2 regions of the Aureimonas sp. CAS genome follow, and region 1 is predicted to be linked to the other one. Evidence: predicted binding sites of a transcription regulator. Region 1 holds the regulator's gene; the other holds the start of a gene.
The links. The regulator HrcA, encoded in region 1, represses chaperone genes, less so after heat shock. The targets are predictions, from matches to a motif close to GTTAGCACTCNCNNNNNGNGAGTGCTAAC.
Positions count from the first base shown of each region.

Region 2: the regulator HrcA is predicted to act here: its motif matches at 4,864-4,892, upstream of groES (co-chaperone GroES).

Region 1 is NZ_CM187563.1:3,514,467-3,528,731, forward strand. Features, by position in the region: gene AC6R2M_RS16965 (ABC transporter ATP-binding protein) at 1-163, shown strand, start outside; gene AC6R2M_RS16970 (ABC transporter permease) at 172-933, shown strand; gene AC6R2M_RS16975 (Rdx family protein) at 930-1,220, shown strand; gene AC6R2M_RS16980 (DUF1236 domain-containing protein) at 1,283-1,918, opposite strand; gene AC6R2M_RS16985 (sigma-70 family RNA polymerase sigma factor) at 2,100-2,657, shown strand; gene AC6R2M_RS16990 (anti-sigma factor) at 2,654-3,394, shown strand; gene AC6R2M_RS16995 (hypothetical protein) at 3,477-3,635, shown strand; gene AC6R2M_RS17000 (hypothetical protein) at 3,647-4,114, shown strand; gene murA (UDP-N-acetylglucosamine 1-carboxyvinyltransferase) at 4,197-5,486, shown strand; gene infA (translation initiation factor IF-1) at 5,686-5,904, shown strand; gene AC6R2M_RS17015 (Maf-like protein) at 5,918-6,553, shown strand; gene yacG (DNA gyrase inhibitor YacG) at 6,553-6,753, shown strand; gene AC6R2M_RS17025 (AEC family transporter) at 6,782-7,705, shown strand; gene AC6R2M_RS17030 (NAD(P)/FAD-dependent oxidoreductase) at 7,709-8,995, opposite strand; gene AC6R2M_RS17035 (DUF3096 domain-containing protein) at 9,001-9,144, opposite strand; gene AC6R2M_RS17040 (3-hydroxybutyrate dehydrogenase) at 9,241-10,020, opposite strand; gene grpE (nucleotide exchange factor GrpE) at 10,153-10,815, opposite strand; gene hrcA (heat-inducible transcriptional repressor HrcA) at 10,966-12,081, opposite strand; gene rph (ribonuclease PH) at 12,208-12,930, shown strand; gene rdgB (RdgB/HAM1 family non-canonical purine NTP pyrophosphatase) at 12,979-13,623, shown strand; gene hemW (radical SAM family heme chaperone HemW) at 13,620-14,265, shown strand, end outside.
Region 2 is NZ_CM187563.1:2,434,519-2,448,783, forward strand. Features, by position in the region: partial or broken gene AC6R2M_RS11705 (class I tRNA ligase family protein) at 1-832, opposite strand, end outside; partial or broken gene AC6R2M_RS11710 (class I tRNA ligase family protein) at 1,018-2,601, opposite strand; gene AC6R2M_RS11715 (bifunctional riboflavin kinase/FAD synthetase) at 2,833-3,816, opposite strand; gene AC6R2M_RS11720 (TIGR01459 family HAD-type hydrolase) at 3,813-4,655, opposite strand; gene groES (co-chaperone GroES) at 4,940-5,236, shown strand; gene groL (chaperonin GroEL) at 5,324-6,970, shown strand; gene AC6R2M_RS11735 (SDR family NAD(P)-dependent oxidoreductase) at 7,443-8,204, shown strand; gene AC6R2M_RS11740 (sulfite exporter TauE/SafE family protein) at 8,229-9,005, shown strand; gene AC6R2M_RS11745 (CsbD family protein) at 9,092-9,280, shown strand; gene fumC (class II fumarate hydratase) at 9,556-10,944, shown strand; gene AC6R2M_RS11755 (DoxX family protein) at 11,067-11,444, shown strand; gene hisG (ATP phosphoribosyltransferase) at 11,473-12,159, opposite strand; gene AC6R2M_RS11765 (ATP phosphoribosyltransferase regulatory subunit) at 12,233-13,351, opposite strand; gene hisS (histidine--tRNA ligase) at 13,348-14,265, opposite strand, start outside.

The sequences.
Region 1 (14,265 bases):
GCTGAACCTCACCCATTCCTACGAGCTCGATTCGGGGCGCACCGGCATCACCGCGCTGTTCCGCGACCTCGACGCCGCCGGCATCCGCCTGCGCGACGTGAACACGCGCCAGTCGACGCTGGAGGAGATCTTCGTGGACCTGACCCGGGAGGCCCGCTCGTGAGCGCGTCGATGAATCTTCGGGCCGTCGCGGCCATCTACCGCTTCGAGATGAACCGCGCCTTCCGCACGCTATTCCAGTCCATCGTCTCGCCGGTGGTCTCGACCTCGCTCTATTTCGTCGTCTTCGGCGCGGCGATCGGCTCGCAGATCCCGGAGATCGACGGGGTCTCCTACGGCGCCTTCATCGTGCCGGGCCTCATCATGCTGTCGCTGCTCACGCAGTCGATCTCCAACGCCGCCTTCGCGATCTACTTCCCGAAATTCGTCGGCACGATCTACGAGGTGCTGTCGGCGCCGGTCTCCACCTTCGAGGTGGTGCTCGGCTATGTTGGGGCGGCGGCGACCAAAGCGCTGCTGCTGGCGCTCATCATTCTGGCCACGGCCACGCTCTTCGTGGACATCCGCATCGAGCACCCCGGCTTCATGCTGCTGTTCCTGGTGCTGACGGCGGTCACCTTCTCGCTCTTCGGCTTCATCATCGGCATCTGGGCCGACGGGTTCGAGCGGCTGCAGCTGGTGCCGCTCCTGATCGTCACCCCACTCGCCTTCCTCGGCGGCACCTTCTACTCGATCCGCATGCTGCCGGAGTTCTGGCAGGACGTGTCGCTGATCAACCCGGTGCTGTATCTCGTGGCGGGCCTTCGCTGGAGCTTCTACGGCACGGCCGACGTCAGCGTGACGGTCAGTCTGGCGATGACGCTGGTCTTCCTCGCGGCCTGCCTCTTCGTGGTCCACCGCATCTTCAAGACCGGCTACAGGCTGAAGCCATGAGCGAACCGTCCCCCGCCAAGCCCCGGATCGCCATCACCTACTGCACGCAGTGCTCCTGGATGCTGCGCTCGGCCTGGCTCGCGCAGGAACTGCTCTCCACCTTCGGCGCCGATCTCGGCGAGGTGGCGCTGATTCCCGGCACGGGCGGCGTGTTCGAGATCGCCTGCGACGGCACGCTCGTCTGGGAGCGCAAGGCGGACGGCGGTTTCCCCGAGGCGAAGGTGCTGAAACAGCGCATCCGCGACCGCATCGACCCCGACCGCCCGCTCGGCCACTCCGACCGCTGAACGCCAAAAGGGCCGCTCCCCGGCGGGGAACGGCCCTTCGTCATACGGTCCGTGCGTGACGCCTACTGGCGGACGTAGATCACTTCGCGGCTGGAATCGGCCACGATGTAGGGGCGGCCGTTGGCGTAGAAGTAGGAGTAGCCGCTCTGCTCGGGCAGCGGCGTCAGCGTGACGGTCGAGGGCACGACCTCCCCCGCGACGATCTCGCCTTCCAGCGTGACCTCTTCGACCGGGTTCGCGTCCACATAGGTGACGGCGGTCTGCGGGACGCCGGCCGGCGAGTAGACGACGGCGCGCGTCGAGGCGTTCACGATGACCGGGCGGTTGCCCTCCAGGTAGATGTAGGCGAGCTCGTCATTGTCCGGGATCGGCGTCAGTTCGACGGTCTCGGGAATGATCACGCCCTCGGCCAGCTCGCTTTCGAAGGCGACCGGGGCGACCGGGTTGGCGACCACGTATTCGCGGACCTCGGGCGTCACGGCCGCGGTCGCGCCGACCGCCGTGCCGATGAAGCCGCCGACGACGGCGCCGAACGGCCCGCCGACGATGGCACCGGCCGCCGCGCCGACGCCGGCGCCCGCGAGAACGCCGCCGGCCTGCTCGGTGGACGAGCGCTCCTGCGTGGTGGTGACGGTGGTCTGGGCGAGCGCCGTGCCGGCCATGCCGAGCATCGCGGTCGCAATGAGAATCGTACGCATGTGGGGTGTCCTCAAAGGTTCGTGACCCTTCGCGGCAAAGAATGCGCGGTCCCGCGACAACGTTCCCGAAGGCGGCGAAGTTTGCCCGCCCTCGGTGCGGCCCCGTTGACAGACAGGCGCCGGCCTGTTGGTTTTGGCGGCACCGAGGGGAGGATGTGGCGAGTGCCGCTTCGGGGTCGCGATGAACGAGATTGAGGCGCGTCGCCATCTGGCCGGGCGGATCCGCGCGGTCGCCTCCGGCGATTCCGCCGCGCTGCGGGACGTCTACGATCTGACCAGCGCGAAGCTCTTCGGCGTCTGCCTGCGTATCTTGCCCGACAGGGAAGAGGCGGAGGACGTTCTCCAGGACGTCTATATCACCGTGTGGAACAAGGCCGAGACCTACGAGGAAGGACGCGCGAGCCCGATCACGTGGCTCTCCACGATCGCGCGCAACCGCTCCATCGACCGCCTGCGCGCGCTCGGCTCGCGCCCGCGCGGGCAGGGGATCGAGGACGCCGCCGAAATCCGCGACGACACGCCGGACGCGCTGGACCGCCTCGAGGCGAACGAGGAGGCCGGGCGCCTGCACGACTGCCTGAAGGGCCTCGACGACCGCGCGCGCGGCGCCATCGCCTCCGCCTTCTTCGACGGACGCACCTATGAGGATCTGGCGCGCGAGCGCGCCATGCCGCTCGGCACGATGAAGAGCATCGTGCGCCGGGGCCTGATCCGGCTGAGAGGGTGCCTCGAAGCATGAGCGATCCGATCGAGACCTTTTCCGACGAGGACTTCCGGGCGGCGGACTACGTGCTCGGCACGTCGGGCCCGGCCGAGCGGATCGCGGCCGCCCGCCGCCTTCGCGACGACCCGGCCTTCCGCGCCGAGGTCGAGGCCTGGGAGGAGAGGCTGGCACCCATGGCCGCGGCCGTCGCGCCGGTCACGCCGCGGCCGGGCCTCTACGCCGCGATCGAAGCGGCGCTGCCGCGCCCGCGCCGCGCCGCGCCCGAGCGGCAGGTTGCGGCCGGCGAAGGGCTCGTCCCCGCCTTCTGGCGCTGGCTGGCGCTCGGCTCCGGGGCGCTCGCCGCCGCGAGCCTCGCCGCTCTCGCCCTCCTCGCGGTGCCCGTTCTGCAAGGTCCCGCCGACACCGCCGGAGCCGGCTTCGCCGCCACGACGATCACCAGCGACACCGACGGCTTCCCGATCTTCGCGGTCGTCCTCGATCCCGCCTCGGACACGGCGACTCTTGTGCCGATCCGGCTGGAGCCGGGACCGGGGCAGGTGCCCGAGCTCTGGATCGCGCGCGACGGCGGAGCGCCGCAATCGCTCGGCACCTTCGATCCCGACGTGCCCCTGCGCATCTCGCTGGAGCCGGGTCTGGTCTCCGGCGACCTGTCGCGGAGCCTCCTCGCCATCTCGCTGGAGCCCGAAGGCGGATCGCCGACGGGCCAGCCGACGGGGCCGGTGGTCGGGCACGGAGAGCTGAACTCGATCTGATCGCGGCGCGATGCGGCGCGCGATCGCGCGTCCCGCCGGGCGACCCGTTCCACTCGGCCGGCCGACCCTATAGAGGGGCGGGATGGCCCGCATCTTCTCCATCCTCCTGATCCTCGCCATGGCGGTGCAGATCATCCGGCCGCTCGGCCTGCCGGGGCTGCGGCGGCGCGCCGACTTCTGGAAGATCGCCGTCTTCGCGCTCGTCCTCGTCGCGGCGACGGCGATGATCCAGCCGCAATAGGCGCGGCGGGAATGAAAGATCGGCTGGATCCCGCCTTCCGGCAGACCCTCGTCGAAGCTGCCCGGGCCCTCGACGCCGCCGGCCTCGACTGGTGCGTCTTCGGCGGAGCCGCCTTCGCGCTCCATCGCTCGACGTCCGATCCGGTTCCCGACATCGACGTATGGGTTCCGCCGGACGCCGGCGAAGCTCTTTCGACGGTCGCCGGTCTTCGCGACTGCTCCGACGGCGGCACGGCGCGGTTCCGCTCGCGGCGACGCCTCGTCGGAACATTCGGTCCCGTTCCGGTCGAAATCCTCCTCGGCTTCGAGGTCCGGACGGCGGGCAGATGGGAGCCGGTCGCGATCGGCGAGCGTGCCGCGATCGCGCTGGGCGACGTGTCCATCACGGTGCCGGAGCGCACAGAGCTTGCGCGACTGTTCCGCCTCATCGGGCGGGAAAAGGACATCGCACGCGCCGACATCCTGGAGAGAGACGGATAAATCGAAGGCCACCCCTCGTTTGAAGCAGGGGCCCTTTCCATGTAGGAACCGCAATTTCCACTCAGGCGAGAGATCGGCGTTCATGGACCGGATTCGAATTCGCGGCGGCAATCCGCTGAACGGCACCATCCCGATCTCGGGCGCCAAGAACGCGGCCCTGCCGCTGATGATCGCCTCGCTGCTCACCGACGACACGCTGACGCTGGAGAACGTGCCGCATCTGGCCGATGTCGAGCAGCTGATCCGCATCCTCGGCAATCACGGCGTGGACTACGCCGTCTCCGGCAAGCGCCTCAGCCACGACCCGGCCGGCGGGCGCACCATCCACTTCACCGCCCGCACCATCGTCGACACGACCGCGCCCTACGAGCTCGTGTCCAAGATGCGCGCGAGCTTCTGGGTGATCGGCCCGCTCCTGGCGCGCTGCCACAAGGCCAAGGTCTCGCTGCCGGGCGGCTGCGCCATCGGCACGCGCCCGGTCGACCTCTTCATCGAGGGGCTTCGCGCGCTCGGCGCCGAGATCGAGATCGACGCGGGCTACATCCTCGCCGAGGCCAAGGGCGGGCTGACGGGCGCGAACTACACCTTCCCCAAGGTCTCGGTCGGCGCCACGCACGTGATGCTGATGGCCGCCTCGCTCGCCAAGGGCACGACGGTGATCGGCAACGCGGCGCGCGAGCCCGAGATCGTCGATCTCGCCGACTGCCTGAACGCGATGGGCGCGAAGATCACGGGCGCGGGCACCTCCACCATCACCATCGAGGGCGTTCCGGCCCTGTCGGGCGCGCGCCACCGCGTTCTGCCGGACCGGATCGAGACCGGCACCTACGCGATCGCGGCGGCGATGGCCGGCGGCGACGTGACGCTGACGGGCACGCGCGCCGATCTCCTGTCGGCCGCGCTCGACACGCTGCGCGCGGCCGGCGCCGACATCACCGACGTTCAGGACGGCATCCGGATCGTGCGCAACGGCGCCGGGCTCTCGGCGGTGGACATCGTCACCGATCCGTTCCCGGGCTTCCCGACCGACCTGCAGGCCCAGTTCATGGCGCTGATGACGCGGGCCGAGGGCGTCTCCTCGATCACCGAGACGATCTTCGAGAACCGCTTCATGCACGTGCAGGAGCTGGCACGGCTCGGCGCGCGGATCTCGCTCGCCGGCCAGGTGGCCAAGGTCGAGGGCGTGCCGCGCCTGGCCGGCGCGCCGGTCATGGCGACCGATCTGCGCGCCTCGGTCTCGCTGGTCATCGCCGGGCTCGTCGCCGAGGGCGAGACGACGGTCAACCGCGTCTATCACCTCGACCGGGGCTTCGAGCGGCTGGAGGAGAAGCTCGGCGCCTGCGGAGCCGAGGTGGAGCGCATCTCGGGCTGATCCCGGAGGGCTAAGGGCGGCCCCGGCCGGCGGGCCGATCGTTCGCCGCTCTTGCTTTTTGAGGCGCAAAGGCCGATCTAGGGCCCGAAATTCCGAGTGTCCCGGCACGAGGCCGTCTTCGCACGTGCCCTTCCGGCCCCATTCCCGTCCTCAAGCGGCCGCCCTCGCGTCCGCCCTTCAATCCAAGGTTCGATCCTATATGGCGAAAGAAGAAGTTCTCGAGTTTCCCGGAACGGTCACCGAGCTCCTGCCCAACGCGACCTTCCGCATCAAGCTCGAGAACGATCACGAGATCATCGCCCACACCGCCGGCCGCATGCGCAAGAACCGCATCCGCGTGCTGACGGGCGACAAGGTCCTGGTCGAGATGACGCCCTACGACCTGACCAAGGGCCGCATCACCTACCGCTTCAAGTAAGGGCCTCGACGCGATGGCGCGGCCGCAGCAAAAGCATCTGGTGCTCGCCTCCGGCTCGCCGCGTCGGCTGGAGCTGCTGCAGCAGGTCGGCATCGAGCCGGAGCGCCTTCTGCCCGCCGATCTCGACGAGACGCCCGAGCGCGGGGAGCATCCGCGCGCCCTCGCCAAGCGCCTCGCCAAGGCGAAGGCCGAGGCCGGCGCGCTGACGCTGTCGCGCATCGAGCAGCGCAAGGGCCGGTACGTGCTCGCGGCCGACACGGTGGTGACCGTCGGGCGCCGCGTCATGCCGAAGGCCGAGCTGGCCGAGGACGCGATCGCCAATCTGCGCATCCTCTCCGGGCGCGCCCACCGCGTCTATACGGGCCTCTGCCTCGTCACGCCGGAAGGGCGGCTGCGCCAGCGCCTCGTCGAGACGCGGGTGCGCTTCAAGCGCCTGTTGAAAAGCGACATCGAGCGCTACATCGCCTCCGGCGAATGGCGCGGCAAGGCCGGCGGCTACGCCATCCAGGGTCTGGCCGGCGGCTTCGTCGTGCGTCTCGTCGGCTCCTACACCAACGTCGTCGGACTGCCGCTCTACGAGACGCTGTCGCTGCTCGAAGGCGACGGCTTCCGCTGGGGCGCGCCGATCGAGGCCGAGGAGCCGGCGTGATGCCTGCGCCCTCCGGCGCCAAGGTGACGCCGCTGCGGCCCAGGCGCGAATGCCCCGAATGCGGCCGCCCGTCCGACCGTGCGACCTTTCCCTTCTGCTCGCCGCGCTGCAAGGACGTCGATCTCAACCGCTGGCTCTCGGGGTCCTACGTGATCCCCGGCACGGAGGAGGAGCCGTCCGACCCCTCCCGCGAGGGATGAGCGCGCGCGGCGGAGAGGATCGGCGGGCATGATCGCCGCCATCGCCTCGGCACTGGTGCCGACCGGCCTCCTGATCGGGCTCGGTCAGGTTCTGCGGCGGATGGAGTTCGTGCCCGACGCCTTCTGGCCGCAGGCCGAGCGCCTCTGCTACTTCGTGCTCCTGCCCGCGCTCTTCGCCCACAGTCTGGGCACGGCCGACCTCTCCGCCGTTCCCATCGCGGGGCTTGCGAGCGTCGTCATCCCGACCACGATCCTCGTCTCGCTCGCCCTTGTGCTGCTCGCCCCGCGCCTCGCCCGCGACGGCGCCGCCTTCACCTCGGTCTTCCAGGGCGGCATCCGCTTCAACAACTATGTCGGCATCACCGCCGCGCTGGCGCTCTTCGGCCCGCCCGCCATCGCGCTGGCGGCGGTCGCCAACGCGGCCATCGTGCCGACCGTCAACGTCCTGTGCGTCCTGATCTTCGCGCGCTTCGGCGCGGCGCAGCCGAGCCTGTCCGGCATCCTGCGCGGCATCGTCACCAACCCGCTGATCGTCGGCTGCGCCATCGGCATCGCGCTTCAGGTGGCGGGGATCCGCATTCCGGCGACGCTTTTCGGCGCCGTCGGCGCGCTCGGGCAGGCGTCGCTGCCGCTCGGCCTCCTGTGCGTGGGCGCCGCGCTGGATTTCTCGCAGGCGCGCTCGGCCCTGCGCCCGGTGGTCCTGTCGAGCGTCGCGAAGTTCGCGGCCATGCCGGCGACGGCGGCGATCCTCTGCCTCGCCTTCGGGCTGGACGGGCTGGCGGCCTCCGTCGCGATCCTCTTCATGGCGCTGCCGACGGCCTCCTCCTCCTACGTCATGGCGCGCCAGCTCGGTGGCGACGCGCCGCTGATGGCGACCATCGTCGCGGTCCAGACGATCCTGGCGATCCTCACTTTGCCGCCCGCCATCCTTCTGGCGAAGGCTCTGGCCTGAGGCCTATTCGCCGTGGAGCTTGAGCGCCGGCCCCTTGGCCGGCGACAGGAGGTCGGTCGCGATGGCGAGTGTTCCGCGCAGCGGCCCGAGCACGCGCACCTGATGCTGGCGCTCCAGCGCATGATAGGCGGCGGTGGCGAACTGGCCGTCGATGAAGAGGTCGCTCCCGCGCGAGAGCCGGGCGCGGCCGACCGTGCCGGCGAGGCCGAGAGAGACGAGCCGGCCCTTGTTCTCGAACTCGAAGGCGCGGACCGTGCGGCCCTTCGCCAGTTCGGGGATGGTCCTGACCAGATAGGCGGCCTGCTGGCTCGCGGCCTGCGCGGTCGGCGGGATCGGCCTGTCCGACATCTCCGGCGTAAAGGCGGCCGAATCGCCGATGGCGAGCACGCGGCGGTCGCTCGCCGAACGCAGCCAGCGATCGACGACGATGCGGCCCTTGCGGTCCAGCTCGAAATCGCCGAGCCCCTTCAGGACCGGATTGCCGACGAGCCCGGTGGCCCAGACCGTCAGATCGCTCGGCCAGGTCTCGCCCTTGACGGTGCGGATCTCCTCCTGCGTCACCTCCGAGACCTGCGCGTCGGTGACGATCTTCACGTCGAGCGCGCGCAGGCGCTCGGTGATCTCGCGGCGCAGCGTGTCGTCGATCCCCGGCATCAGTTCGGGCGCGGCCTCGATCAGCGTCACCGACAGGAGCTTGCCCTGCGAGGGCGAAGCGCCGGGCTCGAAGAAGCCGTGCTCGGAATGGCGTAAGTGCGCGGCGAGCTCCGTGCCCGTCGGCCCCGTGCCGACGATGCCGATCTCCGCCGGCGTGCCGGTCTCGCGGGCCCGGACCATGAGCGCGATGAAGCGGCGGCGGAACTCCTCCGCGTCCTGCGGCCCGTCGAGCCGCAGCGCGTGCTCCTTCACGCCGGCCGTGCCGAAATTGGGAGTGGCGCCGCCGAGCGCGACGACGCACAGATCGTAGGGCAGGTCCCGCGCGGCGGCCAGTTCCCGCCCCTCGCCGTCCACCATCGGGGCGAGGCGGACGGTGCGCGCCTGCCGGTCGATGGAGACGACCTCGCCCTGTTCGAAATGGAAGCCGCGCAACTCGCCGAGGAGATAGAAGGATATCTCGGCCAGCGAGGTCTGCACCGTGCCGGCCGCCAGCTCGTGGAGCCTCGGCTTCCAGACATGCGCGGTTTCCCGATCGACGAGGATCACGTCGAGCTCGCGGCGCCACGCGAGCTGCGAGGCGAGTTCGAGCCCGCCCGAGCCGCCGCCGAGAACGAGGATGCGCGCTCGCTCGCCCATGCGGCTCAACCGATCAGATCCGGGAACAGGCCGACCAGTCCGATGAAGATCAGGTAGAGCGCGACGATGATGTTCAAAAGGCGCGGGACGATCAGGATGAGGATGCCCGCGATCAGGGAAACGATCGGCGTGAAGGTGACGATTTCCAAGTTTCGAGCCTCCGTCTGAGCCGGCGCCGCCGGGCTGCTGCATTGCGAAATCGCTGGCCGCGACCTTCGGTTCCAAGCCCTCGGGGTTAAGGCCGGTCAGCCCATGTACCAGCCGTGGCTCGGGATGATGGACTGGCCGGTCAGCGCGTTGGAGCGGAAGCCGGCGAGGAAGACCGCGACGTCCGCCACATCCGCGACCGTCGTGAACTCCTGGTCCACCGTGCGGCCGAGCATGATGCGGTTGACCACCTCCTCCTCGGAGATCTTCAGGTCGCGCGCCTGTTCGGGAATCTGCTTCTCGACGAGCGGCGTCTTCACGAAGCCGGGGCAGATGATGTTGGAGCGCACGCCGTGCGGCCCGCCCTCCTTGGCCATGACGCGGCAGAGGCCGAGGATTCCGTGCTTGGCGGCGACATAGGCGCTCTTCAGGGCCGAGGGCTCGTGGGAATGGACCGAGCCCATGTAGATCAGCGCGCCCGACTTCTGCGGGTACATGTGCCGGACCGCCGCCCGGGTCAGCAGGAACGAGCCGCCGAGATGGATGTCCACCACCTTGCGGAACTCCTCATAGGGGAACTCCTCGATCGGGTGGACGATCTGGATGCCGGCATTGGCCACCATCGTGTCGAGGCGTCCGAAGCGCGAGACGACCGCCTCCACGCCCTCGTTCACCGCCGCCTCGTCGGTGACGTCCATGGTCACGGCCATCGCCTGCCCGCCATCCGCGGCGATCTCGTCCACGGCGGCCTTCGCGGCCTCGCCGTTCAGATCCGCGATGGCGACCTTCGCGCCCTCGGCCGCATAGGCCCTGGCGATGGCCTTGCCGATGCCGGACGCGGCGCCCGTGACGATCGCGACGTTGCCTTCGAGCTTCATGGGCGCCTTCCTCCTGATCCGGGACCTCTCCCGCTCAAAGACTAGCCGCCGCACGCGCATTGTCACGCTCTGCCGGAACGAAAAACGGCGGCCGATGGGCCGCCGCTCGTGTCGTCGTGAGAGAAGACGCGCTCAAGCGTCCTTGGTGGTCTCGTCCGGCACGCCGGGCTTCTGGTCGACGGTCGCCTTCGGTCCGCCCTTGGAGACGCCGACCATGGCCGGGCGCAGCACGCGCTCGCCGATGGCGTAGCCGTCCTGGACCACCTGGACGACCGTATTGGCCGCCAGACTCTCGTCCGGCACATCGAACATCGCCTGATGGAAGTTCGGATCGAAGCGCTGGCCCTTCGGGTCGAGCTTGCGGACGCCGTGGCGCTCCAGCGAGGAGAGCATGGCGCGGGCCGTCATCTCGACGCCCTCGACCAGCGAGGTGAGCCCGGCCTCGCCGGCCGCGCGCGCCTCCTCCGGCACCGCCTGCAGCGCGCGGTCGAGATTGTCCGACACGCTCAGCATGTCGCGGGCGAAATTGGCCACGGCGAACTGGCGCGCGTCCTTGATCTCGCGCTCGGTGCGGCGGCGCAGATTCTCCATGTCGGCCGCCAGACGCAGAAGGCGGTCCTTCACGTCGGCGTTCTCGGCCTCGAGCTCGGCGATCCGGGCTGCGTCCGCCGCCTCCGCGCCCTCGCCCCAGGCCGAGCGCTCGGCGCCGGCCTCGGCCGCGCCCTCCGCTCCGGCGTCGCGGGTGAGATCCTCGGCCTCGTTCGGCTCGCGGTTCGGGATGTCGCTCGTCGTCATCGGTGCAGGGAACTCCGGGCTGGTCCGCCAAGCCTTCCGCGCGGGAGATGCGGCATCTCGCGGGCATGCTCGGCGGATCGTGGTGATTTCGCGCCCGATATCGAATGCGGGGCGGCACAAATCAAGGGCGCGGGGCGAGGTCGCGCGCGGTCAGGAGCGCTTGGCGGTGCCCGCGTCGCCGAGGAGGCGCGAGACGAGACGGGCAGTGTAGTCCACCATGGGCACGATGCGGCGGTAGTTCAGCCGCGTCGGCCCGATCACCCCGACCGCGCCGATGACGCGCTGCCGGTCGTCCGAATAGGGCGCGACGACGAGGGAGGAGCCCGAGAGCGAGAACAGCTTGTTCTCCGAGCCGATGAAGATGCGAACGCCGTTGCCGGTCTCGGCGAGGTCGAGCAGCTCCACGATGGAGCTCTGCGTCTCCAGATCGTCGAAGAGGTGGCGCAGGCGCTCCAGATCCTCCGCCGCCGTGACGTTCTCCAGAAGATTGGCGCGGCCGCGCACGATGAGGCGCGAGGGCTGGTCGTGGCTCGCCCCGGACCAGACCGCGAAGCCCGCCTCGACGAGCCCGCGCGACAGCTCGTCGAGCGCGTTCGCCGTCTCGTCCTTCAGGGCCGCGACGGCGTCGCGCGCCTCCGACAGGGTCCGCCCGACGATGCGCGCGTTGAGGAAGTTGCCGGCCTCGACGAGCTGCGAGGCGGTGACGCCGGGGCTGAGCTCGACGATGCGGTTCTCGACCTCGCCGTTCTCGCCGACGAGGATCGCGAGGGCGCGCGTCGGCTCCAGGCGGATGAACTCGATGTGCTTGAGGCGGATGTCGGTCTTGGAGGTGACGACGAGACCGGCTCCGCGCGAAAGGCCCGACAGGAGCTGGCTGGCCTCCGTCAGAAGCGTCTCGACGCCGCGCTGGTCGCCGAGGACGCGGGCGCGCTCCTCGATCTCCTCGCGCTCGGCGCGCGCCATGTCGCTGCCGGTCTCCAGGAAGGCGTCCACGAAGAAGCGGAGGCCCAGCTCGGTCGGCAGCCGTCCGGCCGAGACGTGCGGCGCGTAGATGAGGCCGAGCTGCTCCAGATCGCTCATCACGTTGCGGATCGAGGCCGGCGAGAGCGCGGTGGAGAGCAGGCGGGAGAGATTGCGCGACCCGACCGGCTCGCCCGAATCCAGATAGGTGTCGACGATCAGGCGGAAGATCTCGCGCGAGCGGTCGTCGAGCGGGCCGCCCGGCCCGGTCCAGTTCGTGCCCCTCGTCGTCGTGGAAAGCGTCATGGGCGGGACTATAGGAAGCGGGCGCGGCCTCGCCAAGCGGGAAGCCCGGTCCCGAAACGCTTTGCGAGGCCGGCCTCGAATGGTTAAGAGCCTCGCGACGATCAAAGACGAACGGACATGACGACGATGCGGCCATCCAAGCGCGCGAGCGACGAACTGCGCAAGGTCTCCCTCGAACGCGGCGTCTCGCGCCACGCGGAGGGCTCCTGCCTCGTGAAGTTCGGCGACACGCATGTTCTGTGCACCGCGAGCCTGGAGGACCGCGTGCCGGGCTGGCTGCGCAATTCCGGGCGCGGCTGGGTGACGGCCGAGTACGGCATGCTGCCGCGCGCCACCCACGAGCGCATGCGCCGCGAGGCGGCCTCCGGCAAGCAGTCGGGCCGCACGCAGGAGATCCAGCGCCTGATCGGCCGGTCGCTTCGCGCGGTCGTCGATCTGGAGGCGCTGGGCGAGCGCCAGATCTCCATCGACTGCGACGTGATCCAGGCCGACGGCGGCACGCGCACGGCGGCGATCACCGGCGCCTTCGTCGCGCTCGCCGACTGCCTCGCCTGGATGGAGGGGCGCGGCATGGTGAAGCGCGAGAAGGTCCTGAAGGACCACGTGGCGGCGATCTCCTGCGGCATCCACAACGGCGAGCCGGTGATCGACCTCGACTATGACGAGGATTCCTCGGCCGGCACCGACGCCAATTTCGTGATGACGGGCTCGGGCGGCATCGTCGAGATTCAGGGAACCGCCGAGGCCGAGCCCTTCTCGGAGGAGGAGTTCCTGAAGCTCCTGTCGCTGGCGCGCGCCGGCATCGCCGGCCTGGTCGAGAAGCAGCGCGAGGCGCTGGCGCAAGGCTGAGGCCATCGGCAGGCGGTAGCGTCCGCGCGCCTTCGCAAAGGAAACGGCATGATCCTTCTCGACCCTTCGAACGGCCCGCTCCTGGTCGCCAGCCACAATCAGGGCAAGATCGCCGAATTCCGCGACCTGCTCGGCCCCCTCGGCTTCGAGGTGGTCTCGGCGGCCGACAAGGGCCTGCCCGAGCCGGAGGAGACCGGCTCGACCTTCGAGGAGAACGCGCAGATCAAGTCGCTGGCCGCCGCCCGCGCCACGGGCCTCGTCGCCCTGTCGGACGATTCGGGGCTGGCGGTCGATGCGCTCGGCGGCGCGCCCGGCATCCATTCGGCGCGCTGGGCCGGGCCGGACAAGGACTTCGCCATGGCGATGCGCCAGATCGAGGAGAAGCTGCAGGCGACGGGCGCGGTGCGTCCGGACCAGCGCAGCGCGCGCTTCGTCGCCGTCCTGTCGCTGGCGCGCCCGAACGGCACGACGACGGAGTTCCGCGGCGAGGTGGAAGGCACGCTCGTCTGGCCGCCGCGCGGAACCGCCGGCTTCGGCTACGACCCGATGTTCCTGCCCGACGGCTTCGATCGCACCTTCGGCGAGATGACGGCGCGGGAGAAGCACGGCTGGACGCCCGGGCAGGAGACGGCCCTCTCGCACCGCGCCCGTGCCTTCAAGCTCTTCGCGCGAAAGGCGCTCGACATCGGATGAACGCGCAAGTCGGGAAACTCACCGCGATCCGCCCCTACACGCCGCCGGCGGGGAATCCCGGCTTCGGCGTCTATGTCCACTGGCCCTTCTGCGCGGCCAAGTGCCCCTATTGCGACTTCAACTCGCATGTCCGCCATCAGCCGGTCGATCAGGCGCGCTACGTCGCGGCCTTCCGGCGCGAGATCGCGACCATGGCGGCCCGCTCGCGCGGCCAGCGCGTCACCTCCGTCTTCCTCGGCGGCGGGACGCCCTCGCTGATGGAGCCCGGAACGGTCGCCGCGATCCTCGACGCGGTGGCGGATGCCTGGACCGTGGAGGAGGGCGCGGAGATCACGCTGGAGGCCAATCCGTCCTCCGTCGAGGCGGAGCGTTTCCGGGGCTATCGCGCGGCAGGCGTCAACCGGGTCTCGCTCGGCGTCCAGGCGCTGAACGACACGGATCTGCGTCGCCTCGGCAGACTGCACGACGTGACCCAGGCGCTGGGCGCGATCGGGCTGGCCCGCGACATCTTCCCGCGCCTGTCCTTCGACCTGATCTACGCCCGGCCCGACCAGACCGTCGAGGCCTGGGAGGCCGAGCTCGGCCGCGCGATCGATCTGGCGGCCGACCATCTGTCGCTCTACCAGCTGACGATCGAGGAGG
Region 2 (14,265 bases), 1.1 Mb from region 1:
AGTCGAAGGAATCGTAGCCCTTCTCCACGACCTCGCCGATTTCGGCGAGTCGGTGCAGCATCAGCCGCTCCAGCTCCGGCATGCCGGCGAGCGCGACCTCCTCGCCGGTGTCGTGCGCGAGCGTGCCGAGCATCCAGCGCAGCGTGTTGCGCAGCTTGCGATAGGCGTCGACATTGGTCTGCAGGATCGTCTTGCCGAGCCGCAGATCCTCCGAATAGTCGGAGGAGACGACCCAGAGCCGCAGGATGTCGGCGCCCGACTGCTGGATCACCTCCTGCGGCGTCACGACGTTGCCGAGCGATTTCGACATCTTGCGCCCGTCCTCGTCCATGACGAAGCCGTGCGTCAGGACCGCGTCGTAGGGCGCGCGGCCGCGCGTGCCGCAGCTCTCCAGAAGCGAGGAGTGGAACCAGCCGCGATGCTGGTCGGAGCCCTCCAGATAGAGGTCCGCCGGCCATTTCAGGTCGCCACGCTTCTCCAGGCAGAAGGCGTGCGTGGAGCCCGAGTCGAACCAGACGTCGAGGATGTCGCGCACCATCGTCCAGGGCTCGTTCGCCTTGGGGCCGAGGAAGCGCTCGCGCGCGCCTTCGGCGAACCAGGCGTCGGCGCCTTCGGCCTCGAAGCCTTCGAGGATACGGGCGTTCACCGTCTCGTCCTTCAGAACCTGCCCGTCCTCGTCGACGAAGACGCAGATCGGCACGCCCCAGGCGCGCTGGCGCGACAGAACCCAGTCGGGCCGTTCCGCGATCATGCCGCGCAGGCGGTTCTGGCCGGAGGCCGGCACGAAGCGCGTCTCCTCGATGGCGCGAAGGGCGCGGGCGCGGAGGGTATCCTCGGCAGAGCCAACGCCCGCCAAGCCCTCACCCGGTTCGCTGCGCGAACCACCCTCTCCCGAGACGGGAGAGGGAAGGCGCTCTTCCGCCGACGCCGCGCCCTTCTCCCCCGGGGGAGAAGGTGGCCCGAAGGGCCGGATGAGGGCATGCCGGTCTCGGCGTCCAACTCATAGCCGCCGAGGGCCTTGTCCATGTGGACGAACCATTGCGGCGTGTTGCGGAAGATGACCGGCTTCTTGGAGCGCCAGGAGTGCGGGTAGGAGTGCTTCAGGCGGCCGCGCGCGAGCAGATGGCCGCGCTCGACCAGCGCGTCGATGACACGCTTGTTGGCGTCGCCCTTCTTGCCCTTGTCGTCGATGACGCGCGCGGGCCCGCCCTCCGCGTCCGGCCCGAAGCCCGGCGCGTCCTTGGTGTAGAAGCCGTCGTCGTCCACCGTGAAGGGGATCGCGGTGTCGATGCCGCGCTGCTCCAGCTCGCGCCGCGCGGCGGTCCAGACGTCGAAGTCCTCGCGGCCGTGCGACGGCGCGGTGTGGACGAAGCCCGTGCCCGCATCGTCGGTGACGTGATCGCCGGCGAGCAGCGGAACGGGGAAGGCGTAGAGTTCGGACGAGCCCTGCGAGCGCCATGCGCTCGCCCCCTCACCCGCCTCGCTGCGCTCGGCACCCTCTCCCCGGCGGGGTGAGGAATGGAGCCCTTCCGCCGACGCCTGCGAGGCCGCCCCGTTCTTCTCCCCATCGGGGAGAAGGTGGTCCGAAGGACCGGATGAGGGGGACCAGCCGCGCAGCGGATGGTCGCAAAGGAGCCCTTCCAGCTCGCGAGCCTCGACGGTCCGAAGCTGCTTCCACCCGCCCTCCGGCACGCGCGCCTTGGCGAAAACGTCGACGGCCAGCGCGTCGGCCAGGATCAGGCGTTCGCCGTGCCTCGCCCAGCGCGGGTTCTGCGAATCGTCCGGCGCGGTGACCTCGTAGAGCCCGTAGGCGACGCGGTCGGAGAAGGCGATGGCGCGGTTGCCCGGCAGCGTCCAGGGCGTCGTCGTCCAGATGACCACCGAGGCACCCGACAGAGCGCCGTCGCCCCGAACGAGGAACTTCACCCAGACCGTATCGCTCTCATGGTCGTGATACTCGACCTCGGCCTCGGCGAGCGCGGTCTTCTCCACCACCGACCACATGATGGGCTTGGAGCCGCGATAGAGCTGGCCGCTCATCGCGAACTTCATCAATTCGCCCGCGATCGTCGCCTCGGCCCCGTAGGCCATGGTCAGATACGGGTCCTTGAAGTCGCCCTCGACGCCGAGGCGGCGGAACTCCTTCGACTGCTCGCCCACCCAGTGGGCGGCGTAGTCGCGGCACTCGCGCCGGAAGGCGAGCATGGCGGTGGAGTCGGAAAGGTCGGGCTTCGACTTGCCCTTGGCCCGGTAGTTCTCCTCCTCGATCTTCCACTCGATCGGAAGACCGTGGCAGTCCCAGCCGGGCACGTAGTTGGAATCGCGCCCGCGCATCTGGAAGGAGCGGGTGACGACGTCCTTGAGCACCTTGTTCAGGGCGTGGCCGATGTGCAGGCGACCGTTGGCGTAGGGCGGACCGTCATGCAGGACGTATTTCTCGCGTCCCTCGCCGGCCTTTCGAAGCTTGCCGTAAAGGTCGATCTCGTCCCAGCGCTCGATCCAGCGCGGCTCGGCCGCCGGCAGGCCGGCGCGCATCGGGAAATCGGTCTTCGGAAGGTACAGCGTCGACGAGTAGTCGGCGGCCTCGGTCGTCTTCGTCATGGTCCGGTTCGTCTTTCGGCGGTGCCGGTGCGCTGCGGGGCACCGGCTGAAGGAGGGCGGACGCGGAACATCCTGCATCCGCGGGCGGGCGTCGTCCCGGCGCCGACCGCGCGCTCGTTCAGCGCGCCGGCCGGACCGGGCGGCTAATTCGCCCGCGAAGAAGAGCGTGTGATCGAAGGATGGCGAGCATGGCGCCTCTCTATCAATGCGCGGGACGCGGATAAAGAGGCATCAGAAGGCGAGCGCCCGGTCGAGGTCCGACAAGGGCCCGGCGCGCGCCAGCAGGGTCCGCGCCCGATCCGCGTCGCGGTCCATCTGCGCAACCAGCGCTTCGGCGCTGTCGAAGCGCTCCTCGCCGCGCAGGCGGGAGACGATCGAGACGCGGACCTCCTCGCCGTAGAGGTCGCCGGAGAAATCGAAGAGGAAGGTCTCGAAGAGCGGCGCGCCGTCGTCGAAGGTCGGGCGGCGGCCATAGCTCGCGACCCCGCCGTGCAGCGTTCCGTCGGCGCGGCGCAAACGCACCGCATAGATGCCGTGGGCCAGAAGGTCCGGGAACGGCAGTTCCATGTTGGCCGTCGGATAACCGAGCGTGCGCCCGAGCTTGGCACCGTGGGAGACGCGCCCCGCCACGGTGAAGTGGTAGCCGAGAAGAGCCGCGGCATCCTCCACGCGCCCCTCCCCCAGAGCCTCGCGAATGCGGCTGGACGATACGGCCCCGGCCGGACCGTCCGCGAAGGCCTCGACCACGGTCACGCCGAAACCATGACGCTCGCCCGCCTCGCGCAGCAGTTCGGCGTTGCCGGAGCGTTTGGCTCCGAAGCAGAAGTCGAAGCCGACGACGACATACGCGGCGCCCAGACGCTCCATCAGCGTCCGCTCGACGAACTCGTTCGCCGGCAGGCTCGCATAGGTCCGGTCGAAGCCTTGTTCGATCACGGCCGAGATGCCGAGCGCTTCGAAGAGGCTGGCCTTCAAGGGCGCGGGCGTCAGGCGCGGCACCGGACGGTCGGGCGCGAAGACCGAGCGCGGATGCGGCTCGAAGGTCAGGACGACCAGCGGCCGGCCCAGATCTTCGGCCTTGGCGCGCGCGACGGACAGGACCGCCTGATGGCCGCGATGGACGCCGTCGAAATTCCCGATGGCGACGACCGCCCCGCGAAGAGCGTCGGGCAGAGGGGCCTCTTCGGTCACCCGGACGATGGGCTTCGGATTCATCGAAGCTCCGGCATGACGTAGCGCGCCGTGACGCCGCGCGCCGCGAGCTCGCGGGACAGCCCCGCGACGTCCTGCCGGAACGCGGCGAGCTCCTCGCGGTGGATGCCTTCCTGTACGAAGAGGACGTCGGCGCCAATGGAGGCGGCGCCCTTCACGTCGGTGTGCAGCCCGTCGCCGATGCACAGGACGCGCGGCTCGGCCAGCCCGGCGCGCTCCAGCGCGACCTCGTAGATCGGCGCGTGCGGCTTGCCGGCGAGGCTGACCTTGCCGCCCAGCGCGGCATAGGCCTCGCCGAGCGCCCCGGCGCAGTAGACGAGGGTCTCGCCGCGATGGACGACGATGTCCGGATTGGCGCAGATCATCGGCAGGCCGCGCGCGGCGAGGCGCGCCAGAAGGTCGGCGTAGTCGTCCGGGGTCTCCTCCTCGTCGCGCACCAGCCCGGTGACGACGACGACCTCGGCCTCGTCTTCGTCAACGGTCTCGACGCCCAGCCCCTCATAGAGGTCGAGATCGCGCTCCAGACCGATGTGAAAGACCGTCTTCGGTCCCGCGGCGATCAGAGCGCGCGTGGCGTCGCCGGAGGTGACGATGCCGTCATAGGCGTCGCGGGAGACGTTCAGCGCGTCGAGCTGGCCGACGACGCCGGCGGACGGGCGCGGCGAATTGGTGACGAGAACGACCTTGGTGCCGGCCTGGCGCGCGGCCGTGAGCGCGGCTTCGGCGGCCGGCGACTTCACGCGCCCGTCATGCACCACGCCCCACACGTCGCAGAGCAGCAGATCGTAGTCGCCCGTTACGTCCGACAGGGCGGAAATGGAGACGAGTTCGGCTGGTCGCATCTGAACTGTCATCCTTTCGACCTCGGCGTCTGGCAGGCTCACCGCACGATGCCCCGCAGGGTTCGAGCCGATAGTGAGGCGGGAGCGCGCGGTCAAGGAAGGCAAGGCCCCTCAGCCCGGCCAAGGGCCGTCGGGACCGCCGGAAAGCCCCGTCGCGAAGCGTGCCCCAACCTTGACATCCCGCACCCGGATCGCCTATCTCGGCGCCGTTAGCACTCGACCTCGTTGAGTGCCAATCCGATCCGCCGGCTCGTCCGGTGTTCCAATAGCGAAGGTTTCAATCGATGGCCAACGTGAACTTCCGTCCCCTGCACGACCGCGTCGTGGTTCGCCGCGTCGAGTCCGAGTCGAAGACGGCGGGCGGGATCATCATCCCGGATACCGCCAAGGAGAAGCCGCAGGAAGGCGAGATCGTCGCCGTCGGCGCGGGCGCGCGCGACGAGACCGGCAAGGTCAACCCGCTGGAGGTGAAGGCCGGCGACCGCATCCTGTTCGGCAAGTGGTCCGGCACCGAGATCAAGCTCGGCGGCGAGGACCTTCTGATCATGAAGGAATCCGACATCCTCGGGATCGTCGGCTGATCCTTCGGGCAGCGTCTCACCCAACCATTCTCAACCCCTAACGGGCGTCGCGGTCTTTGAGGACCCACGCTTCAGGAGAGAACCAAAATGGCAGCCAAAGAAGTCAAGTTCGGCCGTGACGCGCGCGAGCGCATGCTGCGCGGCGTCGACATCCTCGCCGACGCGGTGAAGGTCACGCTCGGCCCGAAGGGCCGCAACGTCGTGATCGACAAGTCCTTCGGCGCTCCGCGCATCACCAAGGACGGCGTCTCCGTCGCCAAGGAGATCGAGCTCGAGGACAAGTTCGAGAACATGGGCGCCCAGATGGTGCGCGAAGTGGCCTCGAAGACCAACGACAAGGCCGGCGACGGCACGACGACCGCGACGGTCCTCGCCCAGGCGATCGTCAAGGAAGGCGCCAAGGCGGTTGCCGCCGGCATGAACCCGATGGACGTCAAGCGCGGCATCGATCAGGCCGTGGCCAAGGTCGTCGAGAGCCTGCTCTCCTCGGCCCGCAAGATCGAGACCTCCGACGAGGTCGCTCAGGTCGGCACCATCTCGGCGAACGGCGAGAAGGAAATCGGCGAGATGATCGCCTCGGCCATGCAGAAGGTCGGCAACGAGGGTGTCATCACCGTCGAGGAAGCCAAGACCGCCGAGACCGAGCTCGAGGTCGTCGAGGGCATGCAGTTCGACCGCGGCTACCTGTCGCCGTACTTCGTGACCAACGCCGAGAAGATGGTCGCCGAGCTCGAGGATCCTTACATCCTCCTGCACGAGAAGAAGCTGTCGAACCTCCAGGCGATGCTGCCGGTCCTCGAGGCCGTCGTGCAGTCGGGCAAGCCGCTCGTCATCATCTCCGAGGACGTCGAGGGCGAGGCGCTCGCCACGCTCGTCGTCAACAAGCTGCGTGGCGGCCTCAAGATCGCCGCCGTCAAGGCGCCGGGCTTCGGCGATCGCCGCAAGGCGATGCTCGAGGACATCGCGACCCTCACGGGCGGCCAGGTCGTCTCCGAGGATCTCGGCATCAAGCTCGAGAACGTCACGCTCGACATGCTCGGCCGCGCCAAGAAGGTCTCCATCACCAAGGAGAACACCACGATCGTCGACGGTTCGGGCGACGCCTCGGGCATCCAGGCCCGCGTCGGCCAGATCAAGCAGCAGATCGAGGAGACCACCTCGGACTACGACCGTGAGAAGCTCCAGGAGCGTCTGGCCAAGCTCGCGGGCGGCGTCGCGGTGATCCGCGTCGGCGGTGCGACCGAGGTCGAGGTGAAGGAGAAGAAGGACCGCGTCGACGACGCCCTCAACGCCACCCGCGCGGCGGTCGAGGAAGGCATCGTGCCCGGCGGCGGCGTCGCGCTCCTGCGCGCCTCGAACGCCATCGACCTGAAGGGCGAGAACGCCGATCAGGACGCCGGCATCTCGATCGTCCGCAAGGCGCTTCAGGCTCCGATCCGTCAGATTGTCCAGAACGCGGGCGGCGAAGGCTCGATCGTGGTCGGCAAGCTCCTCGAGAACTCCTCGATGACCTTCGGCTACAACGCCCAGACCTCCGAGTATGGCGACATGATCCAGGCCGGCATTGTCGATCCGGTGAAGGTCGTTCGCTCGGCCCTGCAGGACGCGGCTTCGGTCGCCGGTCTCCTCGTCACCACCGAGGCGATGATCTCCGAGGCCCCGAAGAAGGACGGCGGCGGCATGCCCGCGATGCCGGGCGGCGGCATGGGCGGCATGGGCGGCATGGACTTCTAAGAACCCGTCAGGGTTCTGGAAGGCCGTAAAGCCGCCCATCTCCAAAGGTGCCGAAACCGGGCAGGCCCGGTTTCGGGTGGCGGCATGGACTTCTAAGAACCCGGCAGGGTTCTGGAAGCCTTCCCCAAGGCTGACAGTCAAGGAAGGTCCGGCGGAGCGATCCGCCGGACCTTCTTTCATTTCAGGGTCGGCCCGGCGGGCACCGGGATGGGCGGAAGGGCGCGATTCCTCTCCCGGAACGGGAGAGGGTGGACGGCGCGAAGCGCCGGCCGGGTGAGGGCATGCAGCCGCGACATTCCAAGGCGCGAACGCCGCGCCCTATGAGGCCCTCATTCCCCTGCCGGGACCTTCTCCCGTTCCGGGGGAAGGCGGAGCGCCGCCGTCGCCTTCCCTCCTCGTCTTCCGACAAACCGGTTGCGCTTCGCTCCGAAACCCAGCAAGCCAGCGGCCGACATTCCGAGGAGGACACCCGATGCAGTTCGCGACCTATCCCAGCCTCAAGGACCGCTCCGTTCTGGTGACCGGCGGAGCGTCCGGCATCGGCGCGGAGATCGTGCGCGCCTTCGCGGAACAGGGCTCGCGCATCTCCTTCGTCGATCTGGACGAGGCGCGCGGCAATGCGCTCGCGGACGAGCTTTCCGGCAGGGGCGCCTCGGTCGCCTTCGAAGCCTGCGACCTGCGCGACATCGACGCGCTCAAGCGCGCCTTCTCGGCCCTGGCCGAAAGGCAGGGCGCGCCGCTCGTCCTCGTCAACAACGCCGCGCGCGACGACCGCCACGGCTGGGAGGACGTGACGCCCGACTATTACGACGAGCGCATCGCCACCAATCTGCGCCACATGTTCTTCGCCATCCAGGCCGTCGCGCCGGGCATGATCGCGGCGGGAGCCGGCTCGATCATCAATTTCGGCTCGAACTCCTGGTGGCAGGCGAGCGGCGGCATGCCGGTCTACACGACGGCCAAATCCGCCGTGCATGGCATGACTCGCTCTTTCGCGCGCGATCTCGGCCCGCACCGCATCCGCGTGAACACCGTCGTTCCGGGCTGGGTGATGACCGACCGCCAGCGCGAACTCTGGGTCAGCGAGGAGGCGATCGCCGACCATCTGAAGCGCCAGTGCCTGCCCGACCTCGTTCAGCCCGAGCACCTCGCCCGCATGACACTTTTCCTCGCGTCCGACGATTCGGCCATGTGCACGGCCAACAACTACATGGTCGAGGCCGGCTCGATCTGACGGCCATCGGCGAGGGGCGCGCTCGTGGACGACTTCCTCCTGTTCTTCGTGGTCGGGCTTCTGGCCCAGCTCGTCGACGGCGCCCTCGGCATGGCCTACGGCGTGATCTCGACCACGGTCCTTCTGTCCTTCGGCGTGACGCCGGCAGCCGCCTCCGCCTCGGTCCACACGGCCGAGCTCTTCACCACGGCGGCGTCGGGCTCGGCCCACATCTACAACCGCAACATCGACTGGAAGCTCTTCCGGCGCCTCGTGCCCTTCGGGATCCTGGGCGGGGTTCTGGGCACCTACGTCCTGACGAGCGTCGACGCCGCCTTCATGCGCCCCCTCGTGGCGGCCTATCTCGCCACGATCGGCGCACTCCTGCTGTGGCGCTCCTTCTCCCGCCGCAAGCCGCGGCCGATCCGGCCGGCGCTGGTCCCCCCGATGGGGGCGGCCGGCGGCTTCCTCGATGCGGCGGGCGGCGGAGGATGGGGGCCGATCGTCACGACCGGGCTGCTCGGCGCGGGCGGGCAGCCGCGTTACGTGATCGGCACGGTGAACGCGGCCGAGTTCCTGGTCACCCTGTCGGTCTCGCTCGCCTTCCTCCTGGCGCTCCTGACCGGACATTGGGCCGAGGCCGACGGGCTCGCCACCCACGCCATGGCGGTGGCGGGACTGGTGGCAGGCGGCGTGGTCGCCGCCCCCTTCGCGGCCTATGTGGTGAAGGCGCTGCCCGGACCGCTGCTCCTGCGCCTCGTCGGAACGCTCATCTGCGGCCTGGCCGCAACGCAGATCTACGGGCTCCTCTCCGCTTCGTGAGCGGCCTCGTGGAACATAGGGTCGCGACCAACGTTCTCTCCCCCGACGGTCGCGACGTGCGACCCCTTTATTGAGGAGATCATTCGATGGTCGACAGCAACACGATCAAGGGCGGCGCCAAGGAAATCGGCGGCAAGCTCAAGGAAGCCGTTGGCAACGCGACGGGCAACGACCGCATGAAGGCGGACGGCCTCGCGGATCAGGCCGAGGGCAAGACCCAGAAGAACTACGGCAAGGTCAAGGACGCGGCGAAGGACCAGCTCGGCGCCCGCTGAGCGACCTTCACGTCCGAATGAACGGGCCGCTCCGAGCGATCGGAGCGGCCTTTTTCCGTTCGCGGTCCCGTCGACGACATTTCAAACGCTTCGATTCCCGGCGCAGGGTTCCGGCCCTGCCGAACCCGTGGTAACGCCGCTTCCATTACAGCATCGGCCCGAAAATCAGGATCGATTTTTGGAAAGCCTGATGCGCAGATTCAGTGGAGAAAGAGCGACCCTTGTGCGTCCAATCGGACGCACGGCGCTCTAAGGCCGGCAGGCATGGGGGCAGCATGACCACGAGACAGGAAACGGATACCTTCGGCGCGATCGAGGTGGCGTCGGATCGCTACTGGGGCGCGCAGGCGCAGCGCTCGCTCGGCAATTTCAAGATCGGGTGGGAGCGTCAGCCCCTTCCCATCGTGCGCGCCCTCGGCATCGTGAAGCGCGCCGCGGCCGAGACCAACATGGCGCTGGGGCGTCTGGACAAGAATGTCGGCGCGGCCATCGTGGAAGCCGCGCAGGAGGTCATCGACGGCAAGCTCGACGATCACTTCCCGCTCGTCGTCTGGCAGACGGGCTCCGGCACCCAGTCGAACATGAACGCCAACGAGGTGATCTCGAACCGCGCGATCGAGATCATGGGCGGCGAGATGGGCTCCAAGAAGCCCGTCCACCCCAACGACCACGTCAATATGAGCCAGTCGTCGAACGACACCTACCCGACGGCCATGCACGTGGCCTGCGCGGAGGAGATCGTCCACCGGCTGCTGCCGGCGCTGCGCCTGCTCCACGGCGCGCTGGAGGCCAAGCGCGCGGAGTTCGAGCCAATCATCAAGATCGGCCGCACGCACACGCAGGACGCCACCCCGCTGACGCTCGGGCAGGAGTTCTCCGGCTACGCCAAGCAGGTCGAGAACGGCATCGCCCGCATCGAGGCGACGCTGCCGGCGCTGATGGAATTGGCGCAGGGCGGCACGGCCGTCGGCACGGGCCTGAACGCGCCGGTCGGCTTCGCCGAAGGCGTCGCCGAGCGCATCGCCTCGATCGCCGGCCTGCCCTTCACCTCGGCGCCGAACAAGTTCGAGGCGCTGGCCGCGCACGACGCGATGGTCTTCTCGCACGGCGCGATCAACACGGTCGCGGCCTCGCTGTTTAAGATCGCCAACGACATCCGCTTCCTGGGCTCCGGTCCGCGTTCGGGCCTGGGCGAGCTGCAGCTTCCGGAGAACGAGCCGGGCTCGTCGATCATGCCCGGCAAGGTGAACCCGACGCAGTGCGAGGCGCTGACGCAGGTCTGCGTCCAGATCTTCGGCAACCACGCGGCCCTCACCTTCGCCGGCGCCTCGGGCCATTTCGAGCTGAACGTCTTCAACCCGGTGATGGCCTACAATTTCCTGCAGTCCGTCCGCCTGATGGCCGACGCGTCGGTCTCGTTCACCGAGAACTGCGTGCAGGGCATCGAGGCGCGCGAGGACAACATCCGGCAGGCGCTCGAGCGCTCGCTGATGCTGGTGACGGCGCTGGCCCCCACGATCGGCTACGACGCGGCGGCCAAGATCGCCAAGACGGCCCACAAGAACGGCACGACGCTGCGCGAGGAAGCGCTCGCGACGGGCCTCGTCTCGGGTGAGGACTATGACCGGATCGTCGATCCGGCGGCGATGACCCGTCCGGGCTGATCCGCCGAAAACAATTCGACTGATCGTTCGCTTTTTGTGAACGATCAGTCGCTTTCGGCTTGTGTTCCGGTTGTCGCGGGATCGCAGTAGGACTGCATCCGCACAATCAAAGGAGCAGTGCCGTGAACCCCATCGTCCTCCTCGTCGCGCGCGTCGCGATGGCGGTCATCTTCATCGTCGGCAGCTTCGGCAAGCTGACGGGCGCCGAAGGCTTCGCCGGCTATCTCGGCTCGCTCGGAGTGCCGGGCGGCGTCGCCATGGCCTATCTCGTCGGCGCCTTCGAGCTGATCGCCGGCGTTCTCGTGCTGATCGGTTTCCAGACCATGGCCGCGGCCCTGGCGCTCGCCGCCTTCTCGGTCGCCGCCGCCTTCATCGGGCACATGGGCGACATGTCGGCCATCCTGAAGAACTTCGCGCTGGCCGGCGGCTACGTCTTCCTCGCCGCCTACGGCCCGGGCGCCTTCGCGCTCGACCGCAAGGCTCGCGCCTCGCGCTACTGAGCGATCGAGGCGCGGCGAGTGCCGCGCCTCACCCCATGCGGCGGCGGATCTCGTCCAGCGTTCCGGCGCCGTCCGTGCCCGCCTTCAGGGAGCGGGCGAGGCAGGCCTGCGAAGACAGGATCACCCCGTCCGACAGGACGCGCAGCCGGTTGGCGGACAGCGTCGAGCCGGAGGTGGTGATGTCCACGATGATGTCCGCCGAGCCGCTGGCCGGCGCGCCCTCCGTGGCTCCGAGGCTTTCCACGATCCGGTAGGTCTGGATGCCGTGGGTGCGCGACAGGAAGCCCTGAGTCAGCCGCCAGTATTTGGTCGCGATGCGGATGCGGCGCCCGTGGCGCTGCCGGAACGAGCCCGCGACGTCGTTCAGATCCTCCATCGTCGTCACGTCCACCCAGCTGTCGGGAACCGCGACGACGACGTCGGCGTGACCGAAGCCGAGCTTGGCGACGATCTCGATCGTCTCCGGGAAGTTCGGCGCGGTCTCGCGCAGGAGGTCCTCGCCGGTGACGCCGAGATGCACCGCGCCGTCGCGAAGCTCGCGGGCGATCTCGGAGGCGGAAAGAAGCTGCACCTCCAGCCCGTCGATGCCTTCCACGCGCGTACGGTAGGAGCGCGTGTCCTCGTCGGAGATGACGCGGATGCCCGCCTTGGCGAGCGCGCCGACCGTCTGGTCCTTGAGGCGTCCCTTGGAGGGAATGGCGAGAACGAGGCTCATGCGGCGCTCCCCTCAGAGCGCCGTGCGTTCTCTCGGACGCACAAGGGTCGCTCTATCTCATTGAATCCACGCATCAGGCTTTCCCGGAAACCGATGCCGTAGCGCGGGCGATCCGGTCGAGCCAGAGCGAGAAGCCGACGGCCGGGATGGGCCGGTCGGCCCCCAGATAGGAGACGAGCCGGTCGTAGCGCCCACCGCCGGCGAGCGTGCCGATGCCGGGCGCGTTCATCTCGAAGACCATGCCGGTGTAGTAGTCGAGCGGGCGCCCGAAGGCGGCCCGGTAGCGCACCGCCGACAGATCGACATCGGCCTGCGACAGCGCCTCCAGCCGGGCCTCGAACAGCGCCTTCGCAGCGCCGAGCTCGGTGCCCGTGGAGCCCAGCGCCTCGGCTGCCCGATCGAGCGGCACGTCGATGGAGAGGAAGCGCGTCAGGCGGTCGAGCAGCGCCTCGTCGAGCCGGGCCTCGGCGGCCTCGACCTTCTCGATCAGCCGCAGCGCGACCTCCAGCGGCGAGCGGCCGCGATTGGGCGGCAGACCGCCCTCCTCCATCCGGTCGGCGATCTCGGCCGCGAGCTGGTCGATGTCGCGCGCCCGCGCGATCTCGACGAGATCCGGGTCGATCGAGGCCGGCGCCTGCCCGCCGCGCCGCAGCGCTTCCATGGCTTCGCGCAGGAGCTTGTCGTTGCCGAAGGTGCGCACGAGGCGCCGCTGCCAGCCGGCCGGCAATCCGAGCGTGCGCAGGAAGGCTTCGAACAGCGCCTGATCGCCGATCACCGCGTCGAGCGAGGCCGGCTCGATGCCGCAGGCCCGCAGAGCCTTCGCGGCGTCGGCGATGGAGGCGGCGTCGGCGGCCGCGAGGTTCTCGGTGCCCAGATCCTCGATGCCGGCCTGCTGAAACTCGGCGGGTCCGTCGCGATCCTGCCGGAAGACGAGGCCGCGATAGGCGTAGCGTCGCGGCAGGCTCTGGCCGTTCTCGATGTGGGCGAGCGCGACGGGAATGGTGAAGTCCGGCCGCAGACACAGCGACTTGCCGCCGTCGCCCCGCGTCAGGAAGATGCGGCGGCGAAGGGCTTCGCCCGCCGTGTCGAGATAGGGCTCGGACGGCTGGAGGATCGGCACGTCGACGATCTGCGTGCCCGCCGCCTCGAAGAAGGCGCCGAGCTCTTCGCCGAAGACCGGCACGGCGCTCACGCCTCGGACCTCCGGTCGAGGATCGCGCGCACGCGCTCGATCAGATGCTCCGGCGCCTCGGGCGTGTAGTCCACCAGCTCCTGCCCCGCGCGCATGGCGCGCCATTCGGCGTTGTCCTCGACGCCCTCGGAGGCCTCGGCGCCCGCCGCCATGTCCTTCACCTGGACCTTGCCGGCCTCCTTCTCGTCGCCGCCCTGGATGACGACGACCGGGCTGTTTCGCCGGTCGGCATATTGCAGCTGCTTGCCGAACTGCTTCGGATTGCCCTGGAAGACCTCGACGGGGACGATGGGCCGGCCGGGCGCGTTCAGCGCGGCGCGGAGCTTGGCCGCCATCGCCTGATAATCGGCCATGCGGTCGCGATCCATGACGGTGACGACGACGGGGCCGACAGAGCCCTCGTCCGACAGGCGCCCGAGATTCTTCAGCGCGGCCTGGAGGCGCGAGACGCCGATCGAGAAGCCGGTCGCGGGAACCGGCGTCGACAGGAAGCGCGAGACGAGGCCGTCATAGCGCCCGCCGCCGCCGACGGAGCCGAAGCGGACCTTCTCGCCCTTCTCGTTGACGACGTCGAAGAGAAGTTCCGCCTCGAAGACCGGGCCGGTGTAGTATTCGAGGCCGCGCACGACGGAGGGGTCGATTTGGACGCGCCCGTCCGCGTAGCCCGCCGCCTCGACCATCGAATGGATCGCGAGCAGTTCGTCGGCGCCCTCCCGCGAGACGCCCGCCGCGTCAAGGGCGTCACCGAGATTCATGATCGTCGGGCCATCGCCCTGCGGCTGCGGGCTCGCAACGCCCGAACCCGCCTCGCCCCAGCCGATCGTCTTGACGAGGAGGTCGATCTGCTCGGGCGTCAGCCCCGCGCCCTTCGTGTAGTCTCCGCTCTCGTCCTTGCGGCCGGCTCCGAGCAACAG